DNA from 4 places in the Streptomyces sp. NPDC079141 genome. Region 4 is predicted to be linked to each of the others. Evidence: riboswitches for the same ligand, from Rfam matches in the RefSeq annotation. Region 4 holds a riboswitch; each other region holds the start of a gene.
The links. Region 4 has a riboswitch for cyclic di-AMP ahead of AB0Q90_RS22900 (transglycosylase SLT domain-containing protein). Riboswitches for the same ligand answer to the same signal wherever they lie in the genome.
Positions count from the first base shown of each region.

Region 1: linked by a shared signal. The riboswitch ahead of AB0Q90_RS10410 (C40 family peptidase) and the one ahead of AB0Q90_RS22900 (transglycosylase SLT domain-containing protein) in region 4 are both predicted to bind cyclic di-AMP.
Region 2: linked by a shared signal. The riboswitch ahead of AB0Q90_RS20515 (LysM peptidoglycan-binding domain-containing M23 family metallopeptidase) and the one ahead of AB0Q90_RS22900 (transglycosylase SLT domain-containing protein) in region 4 are both predicted to bind cyclic di-AMP.
Region 3: linked by a shared signal. The riboswitch ahead of AB0Q90_RS41475 (M23 family metallopeptidase) and the one ahead of AB0Q90_RS22900 (transglycosylase SLT domain-containing protein) in region 4 are both predicted to bind cyclic di-AMP.

Region 1 is NZ_JBFBLP010000003.1:153,765-158,704, forward strand. It holds gene AB0Q90_RS10390 (helix-turn-helix transcriptional regulator) at 1-608, opposite strand, end outside; gene AB0Q90_RS10395 (ATP-binding protein) at 821-1,279, shown strand; gene AB0Q90_RS10400 (LysR family transcriptional regulator) at 1,284-2,192, opposite strand; gene AB0Q90_RS10405 (LysE family translocator) at 2,277-2,891, shown strand; gene AB0Q90_RS10410 (C40 family peptidase) at 2,944-3,417, opposite strand; cyclic di-AMP (ydaO/yuaA leader) riboswitch at 3,421-3,607, opposite strand; gene AB0Q90_RS10415 (hypothetical protein) at 3,972-4,280, opposite strand; gene AB0Q90_RS10420 (ATP-dependent Clp protease proteolytic subunit) at 4,288-4,940, opposite strand, start outside.
Region 2 is NZ_JBFBLP010000007.1:45,046-49,985, forward strand. It holds gene AB0Q90_RS20505 (DUF6250 domain-containing protein) at 1-693, opposite strand, end outside; gene AB0Q90_RS20510 (hypothetical protein) at 974-1,120, shown strand; gene AB0Q90_RS20515 (LysM peptidoglycan-binding domain-containing M23 family metallopeptidase) at 1,224-2,165, opposite strand; cyclic di-AMP (ydaO/yuaA leader) riboswitch at 2,170-2,364, opposite strand; gene AB0Q90_RS20520 (alpha-galactosidase) at 2,635-4,704, opposite strand; gene AB0Q90_RS20525 (tyrosine-protein phosphatase) at 4,887-4,940, shown strand, end outside.
Region 3 is NZ_JBFBLP010000033.1:6,936-11,875, reverse strand. It holds gene AB0Q90_RS41480 (PrsW family intramembrane metalloprotease) at 1-750, shown strand, start outside; gene AB0Q90_RS41475 (M23 family metallopeptidase) at 841-1,866, opposite strand; cyclic di-AMP (ydaO/yuaA leader) riboswitch at 1,878-2,035, opposite strand; gene AB0Q90_RS41470 (PP2C family protein-serine/threonine phosphatase) at 2,269-3,333, opposite strand; tRNA gene AB0Q90_RS41465 (tRNA-Met) at 3,594-3,667, opposite strand; gene AB0Q90_RS41460 (alginate lyase family protein) at 3,719-4,840, opposite strand.
Region 4 is NZ_JBFBLP010000008.1:177,414-182,353, forward strand. It holds gene AB0Q90_RS22890 (hypothetical protein) at 8-631, opposite strand; gene AB0Q90_RS22895 (HAD family hydrolase) at 799-1,623, shown strand; gene AB0Q90_RS22900 (transglycosylase SLT domain-containing protein) at 1,620-2,096, opposite strand; cyclic di-AMP (ydaO/yuaA leader) riboswitch at 2,102-2,304, opposite strand; gene AB0Q90_RS22905 (CocE/NonD family hydrolase) at 2,555-4,549, opposite strand; gene AB0Q90_RS22910 (polyprenyl synthetase family protein) at 4,798-4,940, shown strand, end outside.

The DNA.
Region 1 (4,940 bases), on a different contig from region 4:
CGCCCCGCCTCCACCAGCCGTCCCAGCTGTCGCGCCATGACGTCCGGACCGCCGATCTCCCGGTGCAGCACCGCCTCGTCCAGCACCGCGCTCAGCTCCAGCGGCGGCGCGCCCCGCAGCACCGTCTGCCGGGCCAGCCGCACCTCGACCAGGGCGTCCAGACGCTCGTCCGCGTCCTCAAGTCCGCCCACCGCGGCCCTGGTCACGGCACGTGCGTACTCGGGAGTCTGCAACAGCCCCGGCACCACCGAGGTCTCCAAGGTGCGCATCGCGCTGGCCTGGGACTCCAGGCTGATGAAGTCCCGGTACGTCGGCGGCAGCACCCCGCGGTACGCATGCCACCAGTGGTGCCGGCCGCCGCCCGCGTCGTCGCCCGCCAACACCAGAAGCAGCTCGCGCAGTTGGGAGTCGCCGACGCCGTAGGCGTCCAGCAGTAACCGCACATCGGCCGATTTCACGCCGCTGGCGCCGGTCTCGATCCGGCTCACCTTCGACTGGTGCCAGCCCACCAGCCGCGCCGCCTCGCCACTGGTGAGCCCCGCACCGGTGCGCAACGCGCGCAGTTCTGCGCCCAACTTGCGGCGGCGCACCGCGGGACCGTGCTGCATGCGCTACTCCTTACTCCAACCGGGCCGCCCAAATACGGTCTCGCGTAGCAGAGTTCACCGCTTCGAGCGACAGATATATGCATATCTTGGTGGATCGCCACCGTGACCGGCGGGGTAATGGCAGTCTGGCGAAGAAGCACCAGTCCGGGACCGTACTCGAACCATCCGCTCCGTGTCGGACTCCGGTCCCGTGGGAAAGGGACGACGTCGCCATGGCAGACCATCTGGAAGCATCCGTCACTCTGCCGAGCGATCCCGCCTCGGTCTCCGCGGCCCGCGGCTATGTCGTCGGCACCCTCGCGGAGTGGGGCCTGGCGGGGGACACCGAAGTCGTCGACACCATCCGGCTGATCGTCTCCGAACTCGCCACGAACGCCGTACAGCACACCTTCGGCCAGTCACCCACCTTCACGGTGGACATCGAGCTGCACCGTGACGAACAGCTGCGCATCGGCGTCACCGACAGCCACCCGCGCTTCCCCAAGCGCCTGCCCGCCGCCGTCCAGCAGGACAACGGCCGCGGCCTGGTCATCATCCGCTGGCTGACCGCCGAGTGCGGCGGCAGACTCAGAGTCCGGCCCACCCGCGAGGGCGGCAAGACGGTCTCCATCGAACTGCCGTGGACGGTACCGGCGCAGCCGGTGACAGCGGCGGGACAGCAGGAGCCGTGAAGGTCTAATGCGCCCGGCCGAAGGCCCCCCGCAGCAGCGCCCGGAACGCGTCCACGGCCGGTGACGTCGTGTCGGTCCGACGGGCGAGAGAGATCGTACGACGCAACCCGCCCCCTTCCAGCGGCCGCACCCCCACCGGCGTGGCCGCGGTCCGCGCCACCATCTCCGGTACCACCCCGACCCCGAGGCCGGCGCTGACCAGCGCGCACACCAGCGCGTACACGGGCGTCGCGACCAGCACCGACGGCGTCGCCCCGGCCCGCGCCAGCACCGCCTCCACGCCCTGCCGGGCCGGATGGTCCGGCGCCATGCTGATCAGGGGCTGCCCGGCGAGCTCGGCCAGCGGGAGCCGTGCGCCGCCCGAGGCGAGGACATGGCCGGGGGCGGTCACCAGGACCAACTCCTCCACCAGCAGCGGCTCCAGAGTGACGGAGGCCGGCAGCGGCACCGGCTCGGCCGGCTCATAGGTGTGGGTCAGCGCCAGATCGATCTCACCGGCGGCCACCGCGGCGACCCCGGCCGGCGGTTCATGGTTGGCGACGGTCAGTTCCACGTCCGGATGGGCCCGGCGGAACGCGCTCAGCACCGGCGGCAGCAGATGCACGCCCGCGGTCTGGAAGGTGCCGAGCCGGAGCGTGCCGCCGGACAGCCCGGTCAGCCGGGCCAGTTCGTGCCGCGCCTGCTCCAGCTCGTCCAGCACCCGGCGGGCCCGGGCCACCAGCAGCTCGCCCGCCCCGGTCAGCCGCGTGCCGCGGTGGTGGCGGACCAGCAGGGTGGTGCCCGCCTCCCGCTCCAGCTTGGCCAGTTGCTGGGAGAGCGCGGGCGGGGTGTAGCCGAGGCGTTCCGCGGCCCGGGTGATGGAGCCGGCCTCCGCGACGGCGACCAGCGCGGCGAGCCGTGTGGGGTCGTACATGGCGTCCTGCCTAAAGCATTGCTTAAGGAAGACCCAGAATACTCGTAATACCTGCTGAAGGCTCCGGCGCGGCAGGCTGGCGTCATGGACGGACAGCTCATCGCCTTCACCGGGGTCGCGGCCGGCATGGTCGCCATGCCCGGCGCCGACTTCACCGTCGTCGTACGCAACGCCCTGGTCTCACGCCGGGCCGGCATCGCCTGCGCGCTCGGCATCGCGGGCGGGCTGCTGCTGCACACGGCACTGGCGGTGGCCGGGGTCGCCGCCGTGCTGACCGCCGTGCCCGCGCTGTTCCGGACGCTCCAACTGCTCGGCGGCGCCTATGTGTTGTACCTGGGCGCCCGGACCCTGCTGGATCTGCGCCGGCCGCGGACCATCGCACCCGACGAGGCGCCGCCGGCCGCGCGTCCGTTGCGGCAGGGGTTCGTCACCAACGCCCTGAACCCCAAGGCGCCGATCACCTTCCTGAGCCTGCTGCCGCAGTTCGTGCCCGCGGGCGCTCCCGCGCTGCCCCGGACGCTGCTGCTGGCACTGATCGTGGTGGTGTTCGCCCTGCTGTGGTTCCCGGCGGTGGCCCTGCTGGTGGACCGGCTGGGCCGGTGGCTGCGCCGGCCGCGTGCCGCCCGGGTCGTCGAGGCCGTCACGGGCACCGCGCTGACGGCTCTGGGGGCGGCGCTGCTCCTGGAGACGGTGGTATGAGGGCCCGTCGGGACGGCGGCGGGTCAGGTCGCCGCCGTCCCTCGGGCGCCGGTCAGCTCACCCGGCCGTACCAGACGCTGCTGGTCCAGATCTTCTGCAGACGCACCACATCCCCGGTCTTGGGGGCGTGCCAGATCTTCCCCTTCCCGGCGTAGATACCGACGTGGTAGACGTTCGATCCCGAGTGGAAGAACACCAGGTCGCCGGCCTTGCGGTTCTTGGCGGTGATGTGGCGGGTCTTGTTGTACTGCTGGGCCGCTGTGCGCGGCAGGCTCTTGCCCGCCTTCTTGTACGAGTACAGCGTGAGCCCGGAGCAGTCGAAGCGGCGTGGACCGGTGGCGCCGTACTTGTAGGGGGAGCCCTTCTTGGACTCCGCGACCTGGAGTGCCTTCGTCGCCGGTGTGGCCGCCTCTGCTTCGGCGGCGAAGCCGGGGGCCACGATCGAGCCGCCCACGGCGGCGATGGTCAGTGCCGAGGCCGTACCGGCCCGGGCCATCAGCGACGGGACACGATTGAGCGCAGTCATGCGCAACCCTTCGTCAGCCGCCTGTGAAGGATGACCTGTCGGATTCGGGCTGGCGAAGTGGCCCGGCCGCGTTGCCGCGGCTTCACCCCAAGGGCTGCTCGGTCCGGACAGTCGTCCGTGCCGGCGACCCGTCATGCTTGGGTCCTCCACTCCTGCCGATCCACTCCTGTCGACTCGGTCATCCGGGCGGCGGCAGGACTCGGCGTCCGCCCGGACCGCCCCGCCGCTGCGGCGGGGGCTTGTCGTCAGACAGGGATCTTGACTCACGGATGTCCGAAAAGCCCAACAGAACCGAGGATTTGTGGTGTTAGTCACCACTCACCCGTTCGGGTGGACACTGGGCTGTTCGAATGACTGTCGAGGGTGCTGGGGATGCCCGGACCAGCACCGGAACGACCAATTCCGCCGCGGGGCTACGCGCGTTGCGCAACCTTGACGGGCCTGCAAGAGGACGGGCGACTACGCCGAAAGGGGGTACCTCTTTTGGTCCGTTTCGACTCCGGTCCGGACGTCTCGTCAGCTCGCCGGACGCTCCGGACCGGAGTCGCGCCCCGTCAACTGTCGGGGCGTGGGGGCACGGTGACGCGAGCGGTGCGGCGCTCGCCGTCCAGCACCCGCAGCGCACGCGCCAGCGTGGGGGCGTGCAGCTCGGTCTCGCCGCGCTGGTGCATCAGCGTCAGCGCGTCCCGCAGCTCGGCCGCCCTGCTCACCAGGGCCTGGGCGGCGCGCAGTCCGCGGTAGGTGTCCCCGTGGTGCGCGGGGTTGATCCTGCCGAGCAGGTCGACCACATCGAGGTAACGGTCGATCAACTCGCCCTCCGCGCGCGTGAGTGCGGGCAGGGGCGGCAGCTCCGGTGGCAGCATCCGCGGCTCACCTCGCGCCGGGGGCGGGGCGGGAGGCCTTGCGGCTGGGGATGATGCCGTCCACGAGCCCGTACTCCAGCGCCTCTTGCGCGTTCAGCACCTTGTCCCGCTCGATGTCCGCGCTCACCTGCTCCGGGCTGCGCCCGGTGTGGCGTACGAGCATCTCCTCCAGGCGGGTCCGGATGCGCGTCAGTTCGTCCGCCTGGATGGCCAGGTCGCTCGCCTGACCCTGCACCGGCTCCGGCAGCGCGGGCTGGCTGATCACCACGCGCGCGTCGGGCAGCGCGTACCGCTTGCCCGGAGTGCCCGCGGCCAGCAGCACCGCGGCGGTCGGCCCGGCCTGCCCCAGCAGGATCGTCTCCACGTCGCAGGCGACGTACTGCATGGTGTCGTAGATCGCGGACATGGCGCTGAACGAGCCGCCGGGAGAGTTGACGTACAGGGAGATCTCCCGGTCCGGGTCCTTGTGCTCCAGATACATGAACTGCGCCATCACGTCGTTCGCCGAGGCGTCGTCGACCTGCGTCCCGAGGAAGACGATCCGCTCCTCCAGCAGCTTCGAGTACGGATCCATCGTCCGGCTCCCGTAGCTGGTGCGTTCCGTGAACTCGGGCAGGACGTAGCGGGCGGACGGTGCGGACGGTGCGGACGGTCGGGTCA
Region 2 (4,940 bases), on a different contig from region 4:
CCACACCCGGAAGTCGCTGATCCGGAAGTGGCTCCACACGGTCCGGAAGGCGAAGTGTCCGCTCGTGTACGGCTCCGGGTCGGCGAGGTCGAAGACCAGCCGCCCGTTGTTCCACCACCGCTGGACGGAGCCGTCGGAGACGATGCGGACCCGGTGCGGGGCGTTCGCCACGAGGAGCGGCTCGGTGTAGTCGAAGACCAGCGGGCGCACACCGGCCTCGCCGACGTACCGGCGCAGCCGCGTGGTGGTGTTGTAGTTCGCCCCGTACCCGGCGTAGTACGTCTTGAGGTGGTCGTACTCCGCCAGGGCCCCGCCCCGCCGCGTGGCGAAGAGGTCGTCGGGGGAACGGACGTCGAGGGCGTTCCAGAAGTTGTTGAGGTCGGAGACCCGGTCGTTGACGCCTCCCTCCGACACGGGCGTGGCGGTGTATTCGAGGACGTACGGGCCTTCGAGGGGCCGCTCGAACCAGATCGTCGCACCGCTCGGCACGTCGATCTCCAGGACGCCGCGGGAGGCCGTGACCGTACCGCCGTCCTGGAGTTCGGTCACCCACTGGCCCAGTCCGCGGCGGAAGTCGTCGTGGGCGATCAGACGGCGGTGACGGGGGGCCGCGCTCGCGGCGGCCGCTGGGGCGAGGGCGGCCAGGGCGGCACCGGCAGCCAGTCCGGCGAAGGCTCTGCGCGTGGTCGGCATGGGCACGGCTCCTTCCAGGAGTCGAGTCGAGTCGAGTCGACAGAAAGCGCTTGCATCACAACAGAGATCACTCTGGCCCAATCCCCTGCCGCTGTCGACGCTTTGGACACCCGCGCCACAGGACCGCAATACGGCGATCACGAAAGAACAACCCGGCCTTCGCCGGCCTGGTCCACGACACCGCCACCGCCCTCCTCGGCAGCGGGCGCCTGCATGAGTTGCCCGACCCGGTCATGGGCTCCGAGGACTTCGGTTACGTCCTCGGACGCGTCCCGGCGCCATGGCCCTGCTCGGCGCCCGTCCGCCCTCGGTGCCGGCGGACGGCGCCCCCGACTGCCACTCCAACCGGGTCGTCTTCGACGAGGACGCGATGGCCACCGGTATCGCCGTCCACGCGGCCGTGGCCCTGCGCCACCTGGCCGGCTGACGGCAGGACAGCCGCACGCGGACACGGCAACACCGAAGGCCGGACCCGGGGATCGAGGTCCGGCCTTCGGCAGCGTGTCAGGCGGGGGGTTCCGAAGGAGGCGTCAGAGAGCGACGCCCTTCGAGCGGAGGTAGGCGACCGGGTCCACGTCCGAGCCGTAGTCCGGCGTGGTGCGGATCTCGAAGTGCAGGTGCGGGCCGGTCGAGTTGCCGGTCGAACCGGAGAGGCCGACCTGCTGACCCGCGGTCACCGACTGTCCGCTGGAGACGGAGAGCGAGGACAGGTGGGCGTACTGGGCGTAGTAGCCGTCGGCGAGCTTGATGACGACCTGGTTGCCGTACGCGCCGGCCCAGCCGGCGGAGACGACGGTGCCCGCGCCCACGGCCTTGAGGGAGGTGCCCGTCGGAGCGGCGAAGTCGGTGCCGGTGTGGTAGCCGCTGGACCACATGCTGCCCGCGACCTTGTAGCCGGTGCTGATGCTCGCGCCGGCCAGCGGAGCGGAGAAGCCACTGGCGGAGGACTGGGCGGCCTGGGTGGCCGTCGTGGTCTTCGACTCGGAGGTCTCCGAGGACTTCGTCGACTCGGAGGAGTCCGTGGACGCCTTCGAGGAGGACTGCGACGCGGAGGACTTCTCGGCCGTGTCCGTGGCTGCGGCCTTCTTGCCGATCGAGAGCTCCAGGCCCGGGTGGATCAGCGACGGGTCGGTGCCGACGGCCGCACGGTTGTCCTGGTAGAGCTTCCGCCAGCCACCGCTGACGTCCTGCTCGTCGGCGATCTTCGACAGATAGTCGCCCGACCGCACGGTGTAGGTCTTCGAGCCGGTCGCAGCGGTCTTCTTTTCGGTCGCCTTCTTCTCGGCGGCCTTCTTGTCCGCCACCGGAAGGGACTGAACGGCCTTTTCCGAAACGGACTGCGGCGTGGCCGCGTGGGCGCCGGTTGCTCCCAGGAGCGGGAGGGCGAGCGCGGCGCCGCCGGTTCCGGCGACGGCGATCGAACGGGTGAAGCGCTGGGTCTTGGGACGGCGGTGCTTACCCCTCGCGGGCATGGCGAATTCCTCTCCGGCGCCTACGAGGTGAGCTGTCGGGTGCGGACTGGAGATGTCCGGCCGCGCGCTGGGCGCGACTTGACCCCAAGCCTGTTCCGGAGACCGGAGCAGGCGGTTGTGCCTGTGGGTCCCCCGCTCCTGCCGGGTACGGGTAAGTGTGCGGATCCCGGACGGTGGCAGGATTCGGCGTCCGTCCGGATTGGTGGCGAACGTAAGCGACCAAGACGCAAAGGGACAAGCAGAAGGTTCCGCATGAATGCGTTCTTCTTGATCCCCTGTGAGAATTCCCGGTCACCCTCCGTGCATTACGCGAGCCACCGTTTCCGTAAACCCCCTTGAAAACCACTTGAATTACGTGAACATGACGGGCGACTCACGGTCACGGATATGACGCTGCTCACGTGACGTTGCTCCAGACTCCTTTACTCCAGAGCGAGTTGGAATGAAGGCTGCAATTCGGACAGAACTCTCAGATGCGACGCAGCCGGAGAACCGTCGCATCAAGGTCTCCGCGCAATTCCAGGCGCAGCCCGTGATGCATCAGGACCGCACCCCGGTGCACTTCGCCCGTTTCGCGGCATTCGTACGCCGCTGTCGGGTCGAGCCCGCGCAGCCGCACCGCCGGCACCGGCTCGCCGTACCGCTGCGCCTGGAGCCAGGCGAGGACGACGGTCTCGTCGCCGAGCATGTACTGCACAGCACTCAGCCCGCCCGACGGGGGCCGCAGCCGATAGAGGTCTCCGCGCTGCACGAGGGGTCTGATCTGCTTGTAGAGATCGACCCACCCGCGGGCCTCGGCCAGCTCCGCCTCGGTCCATCGTGTGAGGTCTCCGCCGACTCCGAGCACCCCGGCCATCGCGCTGACGAACCGGAACCGCAGGGAGCTGATCCGGCCGTTGAGCATGGCGTTGGGGCTGTCCGTGACCCAGGCCGCCATGACGCGCGCGGGGTGGATCTGGCTGAAGCCGTGCTGGATGGCGAGCCGGTCGAGCGGGTCGGTGTTGTCGGAGGTCCACACCTGGTCGGTACGGCTCAGCACCCCGAGGTCGATCCGGCCGCCACCGCCCGAGCAGGACTCGAAGGCGACGCCGGGGTGGGCGGCCCGCAGCCGGTCCAGCAGGCCGTAGAAGGCGTGCACGTGGTCGACCCACAGCCGCTGCGGGTACGGCTCCCCGGGCCAGCCCGCGTCGGTGAAGCAGCGGTTGAAGTCCCACTTCACATAGTCGATCGGAGCGCTGGAGAGGAGTCCGTCGAGCTGGGTCCAGAGGTACTCCTGGACGTCCTCGCGCGCGAGGTTCAGTACGAGCTGATTGCGGAACTCCGTCCGCTTTCGTCCCGGATGGTGCTGCACCCAGTCCGGGTGCGCGCGGTACAGGTCGCTGTCCGGGTTGACCATCTCCGGTTCGACCCAGATGCCGAACCGCATGCCGAGTTCGCGCACCTGGTCGGCGAGCGGTTTGAGGCCGTCCGGGAAGCGGTCGGCGTTGGGGGTCCAGTCGCCGAGCCCCGCGCGGTCGCTCGTGCGCGTCCCGAACCAGCCGTCGTCGACCACGAACAGCTCGACGCCGATCGCCGCGGCCCGCCGGGCGAGCGCGAGCTGCTGTTCCTCGGAGATGTCGAACTCCGTGGCCTCCCAGGAGTTGAACAGCACCGGCCGGTCCCGGTCGGCGTCCGGCACCACATGCGCGCGCTGGTACGCGTGCCAGGCCCGGCTCGCCCCGCCGAAGCCGCCGTCGCTCCACAGACCGGCGAATACGGGTGCGGTGAACGACTCCCCCGCCGCCAGCCGGAGCAGCCCGGAGTCGTCGTACCCGGCACCGCCGGTGATCTGCACGCGCGCGTCGGGAAGTTGGGCGACGGCGATCCGCCAGGACCCCGACCAGCCCAGGGCACAGCCGTAGACCTCGCCGCGCTCCTCGGTGGCGTCGGTGTCGAGGGCCACCCAGGGCAGGTGCTGGTGTCCGGTGTGGCCGCGGCGGCTGCCGATGATCTTCTCACCGTAGGTGAGCGGGGAGCGCACCAGGCGGGACTCGGCGGCCCAGCGGCCGTGCAGCTGGGAGAGCCGCCAGTCCTCCCGCTCGGGCAGCGTCCAGGTGGCGGAGTCCGCCCGCAGCACCTCGATCGCGGGCCCGTCGTTGTGCAGGGTCACCCAGCGCTCGACGACATCGGCGCGCATGCGGTAGTGGAGCGTGACGAGGAGCCTGCCGTCGCGGAACCGCAGCCGCAGCTCGTCGTCCCGGGTCTCGGACCGCTCGAAGCTCCACTCGGTGCCGCGCCGCTCCTCGGTGCGCACGGACAGGGCGGGCCGGACGAATCGGGGGCCGCCCTCGACCGGGTACTCCTCGCGTCCGTCGAGCCGGGACTCGAAGGGCCAGTGGTCCGGCAGCGGACGGGCCGCGAGCGCCTCGGCGTCGGCCAGGGCGATGCGCGCTCCCCAGTGCAGGTGCAGCAGCTCGTCGTCCGCGTTGAGGTGCAGGGCGTAACTGCTGGTCGGCCCGGACAGCATCCACGTACGTCCGTCGTCGGAGATCTCCAGCATGCACACCTCACAGATCCGCACATCCACACTCAAGGAACAACATCATCAAGCGTCCCGGGCCTGCGCGGCAATGCCTGTGGACAACCGCCTGTGGACAACTCATTGCCCTGGAAACCCATGTCGTATGGTCGAGAGGTGCCGTCGACGAGCCGCGTCGGCGGCATCGGCTGGGAGGAGCCCCCGTGACGCAGCAGATCCCGTCGACCGAGCCCGAGCTGGCCGGAGTCCGCAACTTC
Region 3 (4,940 bases), on a different contig from region 4:
GGCATCGCCTCCGTCACCGCGGCGACCTTCTTCGTGCGCATCGTGATGTCGCCCTTCGCGCACCCCCTCTTCACCGTCCTCACCGGCATCGGCTTCGGCATCGCCGCGCTCTCCGGCGACCGGCAGCGCTGGCGGCGTGTCCTGCTGCCGCTGTCCGGGCTGCTGCTCGCCATGGGCATGCACGCGATGTGGAACGGCTCGTCCACGTTCGGGCCGTACGGCTTCTTCGCCGTGTACGCGGCGATCATGGTGCCGGCCTTCGGGCTGCTGACCTGGCTGGTGATCTGGACGCGGCAGCGCGAGCTGCGCACCGTGCGGGAGGAGCTGCCCGCCTACGCCGTCGCCGGGTGGCTGACGCCGGGCGAGCCGTTCGCGCTGGCCTCGATGCGGGCGCGGCGCCTGGCCCGGCAGTACGCGCGGCGCCACGCCGGGAAGCGGGCGGCGCGGGAGGTGGCGCAGTACGAGGCGTACGCGACCTCCCTGGCGTTCCTGCGGCACCGGGGGCGTCGCGGACGCGCGGGCGCCGACTTCGTCGTACGGGAACGGGAGCTGCTGCACGAGCTGTGGCGGCGCCGGGAGATCGCCCGCCCGGCCCTCGACCACGCCGCCCGGGTCAGCGCGCCGCCGGTGGCCGCACCGCCCTGGCCGGTGCACGGCGTGCACGGCGTGTACGGGTATCCGGCGCAGCCCGCCTACCCCGCGCAGCCTGCGTACCCCGCCTATCCCGCGTACAACCCGTACCGGTCGTAGGACAGCTCACCGGCCGTGCCACGCGAAACCGGCAGCCCTGACGTCGGGGGGTGAGCGTCAGGACTGCCGGGGTTCAGTGAGCGCGTGCGTTCAGGGGGTGAGGCCCTTGCTGCGCAGCCAGGCCAGCGGGTCGATGCCGGAGGTGGAGCCCTCGGGGTGGACCTCCATGTGCAGGTGCGCCCCGGTCACGTTGCCGGTCGCGCCGACGCGGCCGATGACGTCGCCCGTGGTGACCTTCTGCCCGACGCTGACGCTGATCGACGACTGGTGGGCGTACCAGATCTCGGTGCCGTCCTCCAGGGTGAGCACCGTCTTGTAGCCGTAGGAGCCGTCCCAGCCGGCCGAGGTGATCGTGCCGGTGTGCACGGCCTTGATGAGCGTGCCCGTGGGCGCCGCGAAGTCGAGGCCGGTGTGGTACCCGGAGGACCACAGCGAGCCGGCCTGACCGAAGGTCGAGGTGATCGTGTACGAGGAGGTCGGCAGCGCGAACTGCTTGGCGAGGGCGGCGAGGCGCTCGGCCTCGGCCTTCTCGCGGGCCTCCTCCTCGGCCTTGGCCTTGGCGGCGGCGGCCTTGGCCTCCGCCTCCTTCTCGGCCTTCTCCGCGGCTTCGGCGGCGGCCTTCTCGGCGGCAGCGGCGGCGGCCTCGGCGGCCTTGGTGTCGACCTGGTCCTGCTGCTGCTCGGCCTGGGCGATGATCCGGGCGCGCAGCGCCTCACCGGCGTCGGCGGCGCCCTGGTCGGTGTCGGTGGAGGTGACGCCGATGTTGCTGAGCGGGGTGGCCTCGGTCGCGGGGGCCTCGTCCGCGGAGTCGTTGATCAGCGGCAGGTCGGGCATGGTGATCGCGACCGGCGGCTTGCCGGACTGCGCGCTGGCCATGCCGCCCGCGCCGACGGCGGCTATGACGCCGACGCCGAGAACCGTGGAGCTGCGGGCGAGTCCCCCGCCGCGCTGCTTGGCGACCCGGTGCTTGCCGCGTACCGGGCGAATGGATTCCGCGGTCGGGTTCCACTCCTCCCACGGGCCCTCGTCGGTGCGGTAGCCGCCGTAGCCGAAGGTGTCGTCACTTCGCTGGCTCGGCACGAACGGGGCTTCAGGGGCAGGGCGGTTGGACGCCACGTGGGCGTGCTCCTTTCCTTCCTTCTCGCCTACCGGGTTAGCTGACGGGTTCGGAGCAGGAAGGTCTCCTACGCGCGTATATCAGCCGCTTCCGCATGGCTGACTACGCCCGATTCACCCCAAGTTGGTGGTTCCCCGGTTCCCTTGCAGGATTCGGCGCGTGCGCACGGAGCCGACTCTTGTGACGGCTGGGACGACCGCGCTGCGTTATCGAACGTTAATAGACCCGGGGCTCGGATTCCAAGCCGTTCCACTTGATCGTTAACGTTTTCAGCCTGGACTTTCGGGTCACCGGGGGTCTAAATCGGGCGAGTTGGCCAAGGCTCAGGAGCCACACAGGTAATGACGGTATGTCAGTTGTTATGCGGAGGGCGCCCACGCGATCACCCCCGGTGACAACGATCAAGGGCGGCGTACGGCCAGCAGTGCCATGTCGTCCGTCATGCCGCCCCCGGAGTGCAGGCGCACCTCATCGGCGAGGGTGGCAAGAAGTGTGCGGAGCTCGGGGAAGGTGCGGCCGGTGAGCCGCTGCTGGGGGTCGTAGAAGGCACCGTGCCGGTCGCGGGCCTCGGACAGGCCGTCGGTGTAGAGCAACAGGGTGGCGCCGGCCGGGAAGACGGCCTCCGCCGCGCGGTCGGGCCAGCTGCCGAGGTCGCCCATGCCGAGCGGCAGGGCGGGCTCCGGGGCCGGCAGCGGGCGCAGGGTGCCGTCGGCGTACAGCAGCAGCGGGGGCGGGTGGCCGCGGTTGACGATCCGTACGGCCCCCTCGCCGTGCGGGATCTCGGCGAGGACGGCGGTGGTGAACCCCTCGAAGGCGTCGGTGCCCTCGCGCCGGGTGCCCTCGCGCGCCAGCGCCCGCTCCAGCCGCTGCGCGACCCCTTCCAGGCTCGCCTCCTGCTCGGCGGCCTCCCGGAAGGCCCCGATGACTACGGCGACGGCGGCCACCGCGCCCATCCCCTTGCCGCGCACATCGCCGACCACGAGCCGTACGCCGTACGGGCTGTCCTGCACCGCGTACAGATCGCCGCCGATGAACGCGTCCGCCTGCGCGGCCTCGTAGCAGGCCGCGATGTCGAAGCCGCCGATCCGTTCGACGGGCCGGGGCAGGACGGCGCGCTGGGCGGCCTCGGCGATCTCGCGGGCGGAGGCGAGCCGTTCGTCACTGCGGCGCACGAGCTGGTTGATGAGGACGGCCAGGACGGAGACCGTCGCCACGGTGACCAGCTCGGTGACCGCCTCGACCTCGAAGACGATGTCGAACCTGATGTGCACCGCGAGAACGACCAGGATCGACAGGACACCCGTGAGCACGGTGCCGCGGCGGGAGAAGAGCGGGGCGGCGACCAGGGGCGCCGCGGTGAAGAAGGGGGCCGCTGAGAAGGTCTCCGGGGTGGTGTAGTCGTAGACGGCCCCGCCGACGATCAGCAGGGCGGGCAGCAGCCGGACGAAGGTACGGGCGTACGAGATCCGCCGCCGCTCGCCGGGGCCGGGGCCGGCGTCCTCGGCGAGGGTGCCGGCATAGGGCGCCTCCTCGTCCACGTCACCACCAGGCCGCACCAGTCGTCTCCCACCATGCACGCCCGCCCTCGGCGGTCACCGTCCCGTCCGTCCAGGGTTCACGGAGCGGGGGCGGGGGGCGAGCGGTGAGGGCCGACCGGATGACCGTGCGCGCACGGGAAAAACACCGAGGGCCGGAACCCTTTCGGATTCCGGCCCTCGGCCTTCAGTAGCGGGGACAGGATTTGAACCTGCGACCTCTGGGTTATGAGCCCAGCGAGCTACCGAGCTGCTCCACCCCGCGTCGGTGAAACCAATAGTACGCCATCCGCAGGCCGCAAAGCACATCGGTTTCTCAGGCGGCCGGATTGGCCGCGTGGGTGAGGGTCTCCCAGGAGACGAAAAGGCCGTCGGTGCCGGCGGGCCGGGTCTCCTCGGCGAGCCTGCGGGCGGCCGGGACGGAGCCGTGGCGGCGGTCCTCCAGGTGGTTGAGGGCGACCTCCAGGTCGGGGCCCATGGTCCGGGTGACCTTGCCGCCGCACAGCCAGGCCGGCGCGGACTCGCCCATCTGGTGGCGGGAGTGGAGCTCCAGCGCGGCCTTGAGCCGGACCTCGACCTCGCCGTAGAGGTCGACGCCCTGGTGCCAGGCGGTCTCTGCGATGTGGGCGGTGGCGGCGATCGCGTAGCCGACGTGCTGGAGGTTGCGGCAGGTCTCCTGGGAGACGCCGTCCTTGTAGGTGGCCTGCCGGAACCAGTACGAGGCGAGCTTCTGCGGGGTGTTGACGGTCGATCCGGCCGGGGTGAGCGGCAGCTTGCCGTCCTTCTCCAGGTAGAAGTACGCGGGCACGCGCTCGCGGAAGCGTTCCAGGGCGTGGGCGAAGGTCTCGCGGTCGTCGAGGAAGACGGCGATGCCGATGGCCGCGTCGGTCGTGACGAGGTCCCAGTTGCCGTTGAAGTCCGGGACCTTCCTGGCGACTTCGGGGAGGTGGGCGGTGCGGAGCATGGTCTCGAAGCGGCGCACCCGGTCGGCGGGCCAGCCCGCGCCCTCGCTGTGCCGGACGATCTCGGCGGCCCGCGCCCAGGACGACCCCGCCCAGCCGGCCTGCAGCCCGGCGTTCTCCCCGGTGTGCCGCTTCAGCTTCGCCGACCAGGCGTCCATGATCTCCCTGGCCTTCACGGCGTGCTGCCGCTTGCCGGTCACCGTGAACAGCAGGGCCTGCGTATAGGCGGCGATGGCGTCCTCGCGCTCCTCGACACACCCGCGTCCGGCCTTGTCCCCGGCAGGACAGTTGACGGTCTCGTACGGCTCCGCGCGGTACTTGTACGCGCCGTACTTGCTGTCCCGCATCCCGAGGTAGGCCTTCAGCCAGGGCTGCTTCCCGGCGGTGGCGTTCTTCCGTACGGCATCCAGCTGGGCATTGCTGACGAGAACCCCGGGATGCGTGAACGCCGCGTCCGCCGGCAGCGCACGGGCCATGGCCCGACCATCGGCCCCGGTCGCCGCGCAGGCGGTGCCGAGGAGGGGGGCGAGCAGGAGTACGGCGACAAGTCGAGCTGACCTCATAGAGGGAGCGTGG
Region 4 (4,940 bases):
GCCCGCGTCAGTCGTCGAAGTGGCCCGCCTCCCGCTGCCAGGTCAGGAAGTCCTCGATCAGTTCGGGCGGGTTGGCGGCCTCCGTGGCTTCGACCTCCCAGCCGGGGCAGTACATGTCGAAGACCACGACGGGCAGCGGGCGGCCGAAGACGCGCTGGATCGGGCCGTCGGCATGCAGATGGCGGGCGAGGTCGATGCAGGCGTCGGCGAAGTGGACCTGGAGCAGTTCGCGCTTGGCGTCGGTCGCGTCCTCGTCCTCCGCCTCCCCTTCCTCCGCCTCCTCCTCTTCGTCCTCCTCGAACCACAGGCCGAGGTGCCTGACCTCGTCCTCGTACAGAGACGCGCCGACCGGGTCCTCGGGCACGTTGCCGAGCGTCTCGAAGCCGTCCAGGAGCCAGCAGGCGTAGTTCCAGCGGGCCTCGCCCGGGTCCTCCGGGTGCCGTTCCAACTCGTACTGGGTCTCCGTGTTGTAGCCGATGGCGACGTACGGGCGGCGGTCGTCGTCGTCGACGCGCCAGATGCGGAAGGACAGCGCGTATATCTCGGGCTTCAGCTCCTCCGGGAAGCGCTCCAGAATGCCGACGGCGGCATCCCGGAGATGCGTCGAGAAGGTCCTGCCCTGTTCCGTCATGCCACTTGCCCCTCTTCCGTCAGCACAGTGCTCCCATCTCACCACCGATGGGAGGGAAAAGCTGATCGTGACAGGGGAGTTGGGAGCGGCGGGAGGGGCGGCGGAGGACGCCGTGGTCGTCCGGTTCGCGCTGAGTCGCAGGGGCGTCCTGTCCGTATTCTCTGATCATGGCCGCACCCATCGCATATTCACTCATCGCCACCGATCTGGACGGAACGCTGCTCCGAGGCGACGACACGCTCTCCGACCGGTCGCTCGGCGCGCTCGCGCGGGTGGCGGCGGCCGGTGCCCGGCATTTGGTGGTGACGGGTCGGCCGGCGCCGAGAGTACGGCCGTTGCTGGACGACCTCGGCAGCACGGGGCTCGCGGTGTGCGGGCAGGGCGCGCAGGTGTACGACGCCGGCGCGGACCGGCTGCTGTGGTCCGTCACCCTGGACCGGGAGCTGGCCGAAACCGCGCTCGGCAAGATCGAGGCCGAGGTCGGGCAGGTGTACGCGGCGGTCGACCAGGACGGAGTCGACGGGCTCACGCTCATCGAGCCCGGCTATCTGATGCCGCACCCCACGCTGCCCGCGGTACGGGTGGGGCGCCGTGACGACCTGTGGTGCGAGCCGATCAGCAAGGTGCTGCTGCGCCATCCCGACCTGTCCGACGACCAGTTGGCGGCGACGGCGCGTTCGGTGGTCGGTTCCCTCGCGACCGTCACCATGTCCGGCCCCGGGACCGTCGAACTTCAGCCATGCGGCATCACCAAGGCGACGGGGCTCGCGCTGGCCGCCGAGTATCTGGGGCTCGGCCCGGACCGGACGATCGCCTTCGGCGACATGCCCAACGACATCCCGATGTTCGACTGGGCGGCCCACGGCGTCGCCATGGCCAACGCCCACCCCGAACTCAAGGCGGTCGCCGACGAGGTCACGCTGTCGAACGAGGACGACGGCATCGCCGTCGTCCTCGAAAGACTCTTTCCCCAGGCCTGGGACAGGCCTTAGTAGGCGCCCCACACGTTGTCGATCGAGCCGTACCGCTGGGCGGCGTAGTTGCAGGCGGCGGTGATGTTCGCGACCGGGTCGTAGGGGTCGTAGGACGTGCCGGACACGTGGTACGCCTGGAAGGTCGGGTCGATGACCTGGAGCAGGCCCTTGGACGGGGTGCCCGCGGCGGCGTTGGAGTCCCAGTTGTTGATCGCGTACTGGTTGCCGGAGGACTCCCGCATGACGTTGCGGTAGATGCCGTCGTACGTGCCGGGGATCCCGTTCTGGGCCATGACCTGGAGGGATGCCCGGATCCAGCCGTCGAGGTTGTTGGCGTACCCCAGCGAGGCGGCGGTGGTGACGGTCGGGGTGGCCGCGGAGGCGCTGGTCGCGCCGATGAAGGGCAGCGCGAGCACGGCGGCTCCGGTGCCGAGGACGGCGAGCTTACGGGCGACGCGGCTGGTGCGACGGTGCTGAGCGGCAGCAGGCATGGCGAAGTTCCTCTCCGTCGCCTGCGAGGTGAGCTGTCGGGTTCGGGCGGGAGCTGCCCGGCCGCGCACATGAAGGGCGCGACTTCACCCCAAGCCGTACCGGTGTGTCCGAAGACGCCCGGTCCGGCGACTTACCTGGGTCCCCCGCTCCTGCCGTACGAAGATCTCGGTGGAGCCGGGCGGCGGCAGGATTCGGCGTCCGCCCGACAGGCCGGGAACGTATGCGAGAGCACATGTCCGGAACAAGTACCGGATTCACATATCGAGCGGTTTGATCTTTGCGCAACGGATGCGTGGTGGTTGAACCTTTGCGGTCGCCAAGCCTCAACTGACGGCCCGCAAAGGGTCGTACGGCGAAGCCTGTGTGACGCCTGTGCGGGTGCGGGCGTGAGTCAACTCACGCGCATGCGGAAGCATCCCGAATCGGGCAAAAAGGCTATTCGTCCCCTAAGTGGCAGTCAGCCCGCCGTCCGTGGAATCCGCTTCTCCCACGTCCGGTGGAAGACCACCTCTCCGCCCTCCGTGCAGATCACCTCGCTGGAGGTGACGAAGTCCGTCGCCTCGCAGGTGAGCTCCGAACGGGTCCGGACGGTCGTGTCCCACGCGAGTTCCGGGCGGTGCAGCCGGATCGACCACTCCGAGCGGGCCCGGGCGGACAGGGGATCGGAGCCGCGGATCGTGTACGTCTCCAGCGCGTCCTCGGTGAACTCAAGACCGTCCGGGTACACGCGCGTGCCGCCGTTGCGCGGGTCGACCTCCAGCCGCCACTCGTCCTTGGCCACGTCACGCACGACCAGCCGCTCGGGGCGCGGTTCGTCCAGGGTGATCGGGTAGTTCACGCCGATGGGCTCGGCCTGTTCCGGCTCCTCGAATGCCACGCTCGAAGAGGCCTCACGCGCGCGTACCGGCAGTTCCAGGAAGCTGCCCGCGGGGTCCAGGGTGAAGCCCGCCGCCGACTCCGGCTGCGGCCAGATCCACGGCCAGTACGCCGAGGACACCGCGAGCCGGATGCGGTGGCCGGCCGGGAAGGCATGGCCGATGCCGTTCAGCTCGAAGGAGACGTCCTGAGTGGCGCCCGGCTCCCACGGCACCGCCCGGTCGCGGCCGAGGCGGGCGGAGAGGTTCAGCACCCCGCGCGTGACCAGCGTCGAGGAGCCGTCGGGGGCCACGTCGCACACCCGGGCGATCACCTGCCCGCGCGGCACCTCCGAGGTCAGCCGCAGCCGCACCCGCGGTCTGCCCAGCGCCCAGGTCTCCTGGCCCACCGCGAACTCGAAGCAGGCCGAGCGCGCGTCCTCCTCCCGCTGGTCGGGCGGCAGATCGGCGTCGTTCCCGGACGGCAGGAAGCGACCGGCGTCGAGGCCGGTCTGCATCGGCGAGCGGACGAGCGCGGGGGCGCCCTGGAGGGCGTACGTCACGGTCCGCACGTTCGGGGAGGGCCAGGCGGGCTCGCCGACCCAGCGGCCCGGCAGGGTGTCGTAGACCGTGGCCGGCGGGTGGGAGTCGCTGACGTAGGAGCGCAGGAGGGGTTCCCGCATCGCCCCGGTGTCGGTGCCCTTCAGCCAGTGGTCCCACCAGCGCAGGGTCTCCTGGAGGAAGCCGATCGCCGGGCCGGGCGGCAGGCCGCGGTCGGGGTACTGGTGCGACCAGGGCCCGATCAGGCCGCGCACCCGGTCGGCGGGCAGGTGTTCGACGAGCCGGAGCACCGTGTCGCGGTACGGGTCGTGCCAGCCGCCCACCGCCAGGACGGCCGCGTCGATCGCGCCGTAGTCCTCGCGGACGCTGCCGTGCCGCCAGTAGTCGTCCCGGGTCTGGTGGCCGAGCCAGGTGTGCAGGAACGGTTCGAGCGTCTCCAGGCGCTTGAGCCACATGTCGCGCCAGCTCCCGCCGACGTACCTCGGGTCGGGCGGCCGGGAGGCGAAGGCCAGCAGGGTGGCGGCCCACGCGTGCATGTCCACCCCTAGGACGGAACCTCCCAGGTAGTGCGCGTCGTTGTCATAGCGATCGTCGCCGGAGCAGACCGTGACGATCGCCTTGAGGGGCTCGGGCGCCAGAGCCGCGATCCGGAGGGAGGTGAAGCCGCCCCAGGAGATGCCGAACATGCCGACGCCGCCGTCGCACCACGGCTGCGCGGCCAGCCAGTTCACCACCTCGACCCCGTCGGACAGCTCCGTCGCCGAGTGCTCGTCCGTCGGGATGCCCTCGCTGTTGCCGTGCCCCCGGACGTCCACCCGGACGGAGGCGTAGCCGTGGCCGGCGTACCAGGGGTGGCGCTGGAAGTCGCGCGGAGCGGTCGAGTCGGTCAGGCGGTGCGGGAGGTATTCCAGGAGCGCCGGTACGGGCTCGTCCGTCAGCGGGCGCCACACGCGCGCGTACAGCAGGGTGCCGTCGGCGAGCGGGATCCAGAGGTCGTCGTGAGTGGTCTCGAAGGGGAAGGACGTACGGATGCGCATCGGTGTGATCCCGTCTTCACATCGACTGCGGTTTGAGACACGCTCCACTATCTCCACGTAAGTCGATAGATGTCCGTTCTTATCAGGTGATCAAAAACATAACCGGCGTGATCCGATACCGCCCGCGGTGGACGGGTGGGCGGCAGCGGTGATCGAAACGTGACCGGATACGCTGACTTGAGTGATGGCAGCGACCTATCGACAAACCGCGTAACCGCCGGTAGACACCAGCAGACAGGAGACCCCTCGTGACCGTCGTCGGGCCGTTCGGGCTGAGCGTGCGGGACCAGGCTCTGGAAGCCGATGTCCAGGCCGGATTGGCGGCCGTCGAGGAGGGTTTGCTCGAAGCCACCAAGAGCGAGGTCCCCTTCATCACCGAGGCTGCCCAGCA